2 regions of the Thermoanaerobacter kivui genome follow, and region 2 is predicted to be linked to the other one. Evidence: riboswitches for the same ligand, from Rfam matches in the RefSeq annotation. Region 2 holds a riboswitch; the other holds the start of a gene.
The links. A riboswitch is a leader RNA that binds a small molecule or an ion and turns the genes downstream of it on or off. The one in region 2 is predicted to bind molybdenum cofactor.

Region 1 (4,790 bases), 110 kb from region 2:
AAAAATCGTGTAATTTAGCTTTTTTATCCGACGCGGCTGCAGCTACCAAAGCTACAATAATAGGCACGGTAAGAATTACTTCAGCAATGATGATGGCAGTAGGAGTATAAATCAGCTTTAGTCCTCCTAAAGGGCCGGTACGCCATAGCACAATAGCTACCCAAAGTCCCACAACTGTCGGTGGAAGTCCCATGCCGGTATTGGCTAAAGTCAGAAGAAAATCCCTGCCACGAAACGTGCTTACTCCAAGTGCAATCCCAAGTGGAAGGCCAATGGCTGAACTTATCCCTATAGCCCACGCAGCAATCCTAAGAGAAAGAAGAGTAATTTCTCTGATTTCTGGATCCCCATGAACAAGAAATTTGAATGCTCCTTTCAGGCCTTCCCAAATAAGCTCCACTTTTATTCAACTCCTACCTCAATATTTTGTAATTAGCTCAATCAAGCTTGAAAAATCCCATTTTTTGGCTAAATCTGAGCTTTTCTGCTTTTTTAAACGAAGCCTCTTTAAAACAACGTAACAACTCTCTATCTTAATTCTAATTCCCTTTTTGAGCATCTGGGAAAAAGAGCGGCATTCCGTACTTGTCTACCCCAAATTTGCCAATAAGCTCCTGCGTTCTGGGCGAAATCATAAACTCCACAAAAGCTTTGGCTCCATCGCTGTTTATGTGTTTCCCAGGATGTTTCTCGGGGTTAACCTGCATCACGTGATAAATATTAAGAAGACCCTTATCTCCTTCTCGAACAATGGTAAGATCTATTTTATCGCGGTATGCAAGGTATGTTCCCCGATCAGTTAGTGTATATGCCCGTTTTTCGTTAGCAATAAGGAGCGTTTGTCCCATTCCTGTGCCGCTTTCTATATACCACGACTTCCCCTTGGGATCAATCCCTGCTGCTTTCCATAAACTCAATTCCTTTTTGTGTGTACCCGAATCATCACCCCTCGAAACAAACGGTACACCTTTTTCAGCAATCTCCTGAAAGGCTGCTTCTACTGAAACCGCATTCTTAACTTGCGCTGGATCCTCTGAAGGACCAACCACAATGAAATCATTGTGCATTACCAACTGATAGTTTATAACATCCTTGTTGTCCACAAGTTCTTTCTCTGCTGCAGGAGCATGTGTAAGAAGAACATCTGCTTCCCCCCTTTTTCCCATCTCCAAAGCCTGTCCTGTCCCCACGGCAACCACTTTTACTTTGTATCCTGTTTCTTTCTCAAAGATCGGTAAAAGGTAATCCAAAAGCCCACTATCCTGCGTGCTTGTTGTTGTCACCAAAATTACATCTCGATTACCTGGGGAAATCTTCTCTGAAGTTTTAGAACCTGTACAACCGTTCAGAGAAAACAAACTAAACAACAAAATAGAATATAAAAGGATCATCAAAAACTTCTTTGATATTCTTGCCATGGTATTCATCCTCTTTCATCACTATTAGTTTTTGTTTAAACCTTACCCATTAAAACTGGAAAGATTCCATTCTTTAGCTTTTACCATTGAAATTAGTCCCTAACAAAGGTACAAAAAAATGCCTTCCGGAGAAGGCACTGCATCGTTTTCGCAAAGCAAGGACACAATTTTACCTTACGCATTCTTGCTTTGCATAAATGCAAATGCATTGCCTCTCCTTTCCAACACGGGAGGCATTGATGTTTCCATCAATACCCTATCGGCCTTTATCTCATAGGGCTCTTCGCCCCTTAGACATAAAGGCTCGGAGAGTTATTCTCCTTACTTTAATAATTTTTTTATCTCGATTAATTAGCTTCGTCAAGCGATCTTAGATACATAATTTTTGCCCACCCCAACATTATTTATAGTAAGAACGCCAGCATTGGTTAAAAAGACTAATAACACTTCACATTACTCTTCCTGTCATAAGATCCTTAAGTCTGTCGTAATTATCCTGAACTAATAATTTCAATTCATCTATGCGTTTATGGGTGTATTATTCACTTATTTTTTATGATTAGCTCAACCTTCTCAATTTTATGGTTTTCCATGCCAAGTGCATCGATCATACCAAGAACTGTTTTTGATATAAATTCCTGTACAAATGGATTCATAGGTACCGGGTGACCATTTATTCTCAGAAGAGCCCTTTTTGGCTGGCTCTTACAGTTTATATCATCGGCAGCTCCCTGGACCTTTGCCATTGCAAAGTCCCTGCATGATTCAAAACCACACTTTTTACAGTTAAGCCCCTGCAGCAAACAGTAACTTCTGTTCTTTATGACTTCAATGAGTTCATCCAATTCTTCCTCCTTAAGGGAGAATGGATCCACCTTTCTTATTGTGAATTCATTTTCAGTGGAAGTAGAAATGTTTGCATAAGGCATTCCTTTAAAACCCTCGATAACCAGGAAATCGAAATCCCCAAGAAGCTGGATAGTACCTACAAGTTCATCAAGCACCATTTTCCTACCAAGAAGAAAAAAGGTTTCTTCTCCACTACCGACTACAAGCTCTACCCCTGCTTCTTTGTGTTTACCAGTGTCTTTATCTGCAAAATCAAAGCCTGTATGGGTATGTTTCAGGGTGGCAACCCTGTACCCCTCATCCACTAATTTTCTAACAATTTTTGTTACAAGAGTGGTTTTACCTGTATCTTTTGTTCCTATAACACCTATTATCTTCAATTTTAATACCTCCTAGGGTATTGGCAGTTTGTCACATATGCCCCCTATTTAAGGGCTATCAAGCCTTACAACATTTGATACCAAAAGATTTGAGAAAAAAGAAAGATTCCCTCCCCTTAAACATTCAGAAAAAATACCCACCACAACTATTGACAAAGAACCTTCATAAAAAAACTCCTTTCGTTTTAGTATGCGAAAGGAGAATAGCAGCCTTCCTATTCTCCTTTCCAGGCGGGAGGCAGAGCCGTTTCCAGCACTACCCTAACGGTCTATAATCCATAGCTTTTTGCCTTAGGATTAAAGACTCGGAGAATAATTAATGAAATATTAAATTTGTCTAAAATTATTTTAACACAACTTTGTCATAAAACAATATGTATTTAATAAAAAGTATAGTGTATTCCCATTTCCCAATACAGGAATATTATGCATCTTCTCTTCTATCTTCAATTCGTAATTTGAATAGCATGCATTTTGTTATGCTATACTTTAGCTAGGATCAAATCTAGGCACTTCCTCACTTCTGTGCCGCAGATGCATACAATTGAATAAACTCCAGAAAGCTGAAAATGGCTAAGTACTGCCCCGAATATATAATCACCAATTTTGGCTTATTCTCTACATATTTCTTGAGTGCAATAGGCAGGGTTTCCCCTGTATATTTCCTTCCTTCCTCTATATTTTTGTATAATTGGAAGAATAAATAGCCTATCAGCACCATAACCCCATGGAACGCAATGAAATTGTATTTTGTACTCTTTGAAATCCTCTATTCGCAAAAATCCTTTATTTGTCGGAAATCTTCTTCCATTTCAGGCCTTAATTCATAGATGCTTATAATCTGTTTTGCGGTTTTATCAAGGTCTGTAGTAATAAATACAGAGTATTCGTCTGTCTTTTTATCATGTACTACACAACCATTGATTTCTACATCATTATCAGGCTCGGTACTTCTACAGTGACAGCCTAATGATTTACAAAGCTGCTCTTGTACGTATCTGTTGTAAGACTGTATGAATTCTTCGGCTTGTATACTTTTCCATTTTCAGTATTATGGCGTCTATTAAATTCGGAAAGCTTATATCGGCTGCATCAATATTTCCTTTCCTGATAGCTTCAAGTACTTTTTCTTTATCTTTTTTGCTTATCTGTATTATACTCTTTTTATCGGCATAATATCCTTATTTCTTAAATTACGAATTGAAGAAATATGTATAATTGCCTTGACATAATGAAAAAATAGAATTAGTTTATTACTCTTTACTCGGAAACTGTTAATAAAATAACAATATGAGGAGGATTTAAGGTGAGTGAATTTAAGTTTGAAAAACTTCTAGAACCAATTCAAATTAGGTCAATGAAACTAAGAAATAGAATTGTCATGCCTCCTATGGTTACAAATTACGCTGCTGATGATGGTGCAGTTACCGACCGCTTAAAAGTTTATCATCAGACTAGAGCAAAAGGCGGAGTTGGATTAATTATTGTTGAAGCTTCGTATGTTCATCCAAGTGGTAAAGGTTTTAAAAATGAAGTTGGTATTTACAAGGATGAATTAATTCCTGGACTAAGAGAATTAACTGAAGCAGTGCATAAATATGGAGCAAAAATTGCTATTCAGCTTTATCATGGAGGAAGACAAACCACTTCAAAAGTTACAGGAATGCAGATAGTAGCTCCTTCACCTATTCCTTGTCCAGTTAAACAAGAAATGCCAAAAGAATTATCAGTAGAAGAAATCAAAGAGTTAATAAAAGCATTTGGACAAGCTGCGAGACGTGCTAAAGAAGCAGGGTTTGATGCTGTCGAAATTCATGGTGCTCATGGTTATTTGCTCAATCAATTCTTATCACCTTATAGCAATAAGCGAACCGATGAATATGGCGGAAGTTTTGAAAACAGAATGAGATTCCCATTGGAAGTTGTCAGAAGAGTAAGAAAAGAAGTTGGGACGGATTTCCCTATTATATATCGCATGAGTGCTGAAGAATATGTTCCTGGAGGACTTACGATTGAAGATACTAAGATATTTGCTCAGAAGTTAATAGAAGAAGGAATCAATGCTCTGCATATTTCAGGTGGAGTATATGAATCTTCAGCAATGATTATCCAGCCTGCAGCTATACCTCAGGGTTGTTTTGTA
Region 2 (4,790 bases):
AACCATGTAGGTGCGACGGTTGGTACTGTATCCATTCCAGTTATACCAAGATTACATCTAATCAAAACTGAACATGGCACAATGCCTATACAATGTCGTCATTGCGAGGATGCCCCCTGTGCTAATGTTTGTACAGTAGGAGCAATTAAGCGGGAAGGTAATGCTATCGTAGTAGATGAAAAGTTGTGCATAGGCTGTAAGAGTTGTTTATTGGCATGTCCATTTGGGGCTATTGAACTATTGCCTCAATATGAAGATGGTAGAGAAGTGTTTCAAATCAATCTTAAAGAAGAAAGTGAAAGCGGATTGGTGCAAGAACCAAGAATAATAGCATATAAATGTGATTTGTGTAATGATTTAGGAGAACCTGCTTGTGTAAAGGCATGTCCCGAAAATGCGTTGACTTTGGTTATGCCAACCGAAATGAAAAAAGCTCGTAATAAAGAGGCTGCGTTGAGTTTTTTAAGAGTGGTAAGATAATTTATTAATTAATAATATTGAAAAGAAAGGGATGTGAACATGTCTGCAAATAAAGCTATAATTAATATAGATCAGGAGTTATGTACCGGATGCAGACGATGTGCAGAGGTATGTCCTGTTGATGCAATTGAAGGGGAAAAGGGCAAACCACAAAAGATAAACACAGAAGTCTGTGTAATGTGCGGACAATGTGTACAAAAATGCAGTTCTTATGCTTCTTATTTTGATGAAAGCATAACACCAAGAAATGTAAAATTACAAGAGAGAGGAATGTTGGATAGCGTTAAAGAGCCATTGTTTGCTGCATATAATTTAGGGTATGCAAGGCAGGTTAAAGAGGCATTGGAAAATCCTCAACTTTTTAAGGTTGTACAATGTGCTCCGGCTATTAGAGTTTCTATAGCCGAGGAATTTGGGTTGGATTTGGGAGATTTAACACCTGGGAAATTGGTTGCAGCTCTACGCCGTTTAAATTTTGATAGGGTATATGATACCAATTTCGGAGCCGATTTGACTATTATAGAAGAAGCAAATGAGTTGGTAAAAAGGATAAAAGAGGGCAAAGATTTGCCAATGTTCACTTCCTGTTGTCCTGCATGGGTTAAATTTGCTGAACAAACATACCCTGAGCTTTTGAAACATATTTCAACTTGCAAATCTCCACAACAAATGACAGGTGCAATTATAAAAACCTACGGAGCAAAGATAAATAATGTAGACCCTGCTAAGATATTTAGTGTATCTGTTATGCCTTGTACTTGTAAGTCATATGAAAGCGACAGACCTGAAATGAGAAGCAGTGGTTATAAAGATGTAGATTTGGTAATAACAACAAGAGAATTGGCTCACTTGATGAAAGATAAGGGAATTGATTTTGCAACTCTGCCTGATGAAGAATTTGACTCTCCTTTAGGGAATTATACCGGTGCTGCTACAATCTTCGGCAATACGGGTGGTGTAATGGAGGCTGCACTTAGAACGGCTTATGAATTAATTACTAAAAAGCCAATACCTAATATAGACATAGAGTTTGTTCGCGGCGGAGAAGGTATAAGGACTGCAACCGTTCAGGTAGGAGAGTTAGAATTGAAAATAGCTGTGGTTTCAGGTTTAAAAAATGTTATACCAATACTTGAAGATATAAAGAAAAACAAATGTGACCTTCATTTCGTTGAAGTGATGACTTGTCCAGAAGGATGTATAAGCGGTGGTGGACAACCGAAACTTCTTTTAGAAGAATATAGGGAAGTTGCATATAAGAAAAGAAAAGAAGCTCTATATAAACATGATGCAGAGCTTGAACTCAGGAAATCACATGAAAATCCTGCTATAAAGAAATTATACGAGGAATTTTTGGGTGAACCTTTAGGCAAACAGTCACATCATTTATTACACACTAAATATACACCGAGAAAAAAAGTATAAAAATCAAAAATTTTGTTGGTAGTGGGTTGTAAACAATCCTGTGAGAATAAGGCATGGCGTAAAGCTACCAAACTTCTCACGAAGTCTCAACCTTTGAAGGTGGGAGTAGTTCACGAAATCTCTTAAGGAGGAAGTGAATGGAATCATTTAAAAGTATTAATATTTTAAAATACAAAAATGGTTTGGTTGAAAGCTTTTCAGATAGTGTGATTGTAGAATATATCTTAAAGCTTTATGTAAACGCTATTGAGTTTGCATCTTTTTTCTGCACTCCTTTAGCATTAGATTGTTTGGTTGTAGGATACCTTCAGTCCCAAGGCATTATTGAAAAAAAAGAGGATATAAAGAGAATCTTTATTGAAGAAAGAGAAGGGAAAGCTCATGTGGAAATTCTTAAAAGTATAGATGCTTCTTCAGTGAAGAATCTATTTATAATGAGTAGCGGAGAAAAAAACATTTGTTTTCATGATCAGTTAAAGATAGGCAAGACCTGTTGTCACTGCAACTTCACATGCAATCCCTGCATTTGTTTTCCTGAGCAGTTAAACATAGGCCCAATAACAAGCAACATTAAATACAAGTTAAAGGATATAATCAATCTATCAGAGAGATTTAACAATGGCTCGGGCTTGTTCAAGATAACAGGGGGAGTACACAGCTGTGCGATTGCTGATGACAAGGATTTTATAATTTTTCATGAAGATATAGGTAGGCATAACGCTTTTGATAAAGCGTTTGGGCAGGCTCTTTTAGATGGTATAGACCTTCAGGATAAAGCTGTTTTCACAAGCGGAAGGATATCCGTCGAAATGTTATTAAAAGCAGCTAAAAGGAAGGTACCTGTAGTGGTGTCCATTTCAGCTCCTACTGCTTTAGCCGTTGAGGTTGGAAGAAAATTAAACATAACTATTGCGGGTTTTGCAAGAGGCGATAGATTAAATATCTATTCATGCCCTGAAAGATTTGTTTGGTAGTTTTTTAAATTTATCCAGGATAAAAGAGAAGACTCCCAATTTCTATAAGTGGGAGATGAATCGCTAAACAATGCTTTGAAAACTAATCTATAAAATGCTAAAATATCATTAGATAACGTAGCTGGCGAGTCTGCTCTGTGGCAGATAGTCAGTAGTGGGTGTGTGAACAACACTGTGAGAATAAGGGTGCATAGACTGCCAAACTTCTCTACGTCGCGGACACTTCTACAAGTGGCGGTAGTTCACGACTTGGCGAGGTATACTTTTAATTAAGTTAGTAAGGATAATTGGGTGAGTAATATCATTTAACAAAGCTAATTAGTTGGCATAATATTCTCAATAAGAAAGATTAACAATACAATAACTCTCCGAGCCTTTATGTCTAAGTGGCGAAGAGCCCTATGAGATAAAGGCCGATAGGGTATTGATGGAAACGTCAATGCCTCCCGTGTTGGAAAGGAGAGGTAATGCATTCGCAATTATGTAAGGCAAGGATGCTTTAAATTAGGCATATCTTTGTCGTGTGAAAGCGATGTAGCGCCTTCTCCGGAAGGCGTTTTTTGTTTTGGGGATAAATTTTTGGTTATATTTTCAGTGAAACAGCTATAAGTTTATTTTAGATATACGGTGTAATGTCGAGTAGCAAAATTGGAAAATTAAGAAAAAACTGAGGGCTCTCTTGTGCTGATGCTACTGGTGAAATTATGACCATGCCAGGATTGCCAAAGAAGCCAGCTGCTGAGAATATAGATGTAGATGAAACTGGCAGAATTACTGGACTGTTCTAAAATCCATTTATTTAAATGTTAAAAAAGGGAGATGAGTTTTATGGCTTTTAAGACACCAAAAGAAATAGCCCAGGGTATGGTTCAAACAGGAAGAGCAAAAGCTGAACTGCCTATTATCAAAATGCTTGTTTTGGGTTTTCTTGCAGGGGCATATATTGCGCTGGGAGGACTTCTTGCTGTTAAAGTAGCTGGGACAATACCTAATGAGGTTTTGGGCAGTTTACAAAAATTTATCTTTGCTGCAGTGTTCCCGGTAGGGCTTATGATGGTTCTTATTGCTGGGGGAGAGCTTGTTACTGGAAATATGATGACTCAACCTATAGCTTTTTTAGATAAAAAGATAGGCTTTGGTGGGATTATTAAAAACTGGACTTTTGTTTACATTGGGAATTTCATAGGTTCTGTCTTTGTTGCTTATGTTTTGTCATATTTTACTGGTTTGATTTTAGAACCTGTTAAAACAGGTGATGTTGTAACTTCTATGCCATGGGCGGCATTTGTAGTTAAGATTGCTAATGCAAAAACCTCTATGCCTTGGTGGGTTGCTTTTTGGCGAGCAGTTGGGTGTAACTGGCTGGTTGCCTTGGCTGTTTGGATGGCCTTTGCTGCCGAAGATATTGTGGGCAAGATTTTTGCTATATGGTGGCCGATAATGGCCTTTGTTGCCATTGGATTTGAGCACTCTGTAGCCAATATGTTTTTTATTCCATTAGGTATCTATGCTGGAAATGACCCTGCGTATATTGCCTTTGCTAAAAGTGCTCAAGGAATTGCAGCACATGCACCTTTATTAAAAGCTACATGGGAAAGTTTCCTTGTAAATAACCTAATACCTGTGACCTTGGGAAATATAGTCGGTGCTGGTTTATTTGTTGGGACGGTTTATTGGTGGGTATATCTGAAGGCTGAAAAATAAAAATAACGCTAAAGGAACAAATCTATCAGCACTATCTGTCTACTCATGTTATACCTTAAAAGAATGCAACATTCTCATCGAAAAATGTAAGTCTGTTAAAGATGAGATACTCAATTTGGAATTTTAAATTTCTATTTAAGCTTTATATTTGTTTTTTAAAAAATCTTACTTTTTTGCATGTATCTAAAATTACTTGACAAAGCCAAT

Region 1: linked by a shared signal. The riboswitch ahead of mobB (molybdopterin-guanine dinucleotide biosynthesis protein B) and the one ahead of TKV_RS13870 (formate--tetrahydrofolate ligase) in region 2 are both predicted to bind molybdenum cofactor.

Annotation. Positions count from the first base shown of each region.
Region 1 is NZ_CP009170.1:1,809,455-1,814,244, forward strand. Features, by position in the region: gene TKV_RS09095 (ABC transporter permease) at 1-400, opposite strand, end outside; gene TKV_RS09100 (substrate-binding domain-containing protein) at 540-1,418, opposite strand; molybdenum cofactor riboswitch at 1,617-1,740, opposite strand; gene mobB (molybdopterin-guanine dinucleotide biosynthesis protein B) at 1,961-2,647, opposite strand; molybdenum cofactor riboswitch at 2,852-2,970, opposite strand; gene TKV_RS09115 (oxidoreductase) at 3,954-4,790, shown strand, end outside.
Region 2 is NZ_CP009170.1:1,919,534-1,924,323, reverse strand. Features, by position in the region: gene TKV_RS09725 (4Fe-4S dicluster domain-containing protein) at 1-480, shown strand, start outside; gene TKV_RS09720 ([FeFe] hydrogenase, group A) at 520-1,905, shown strand; gene fdhD (formate dehydrogenase accessory sulfurtransferase FdhD) at 2,043-2,879, shown strand; molybdenum cofactor riboswitch at 3,234-3,357, shown strand; partial or broken gene TKV_RS13870 (formate--tetrahydrofolate ligase) at 3,572-3,667, shown strand; gene TKV_RS09710 (formate/nitrite transporter family protein) at 3,708-4,583, shown strand.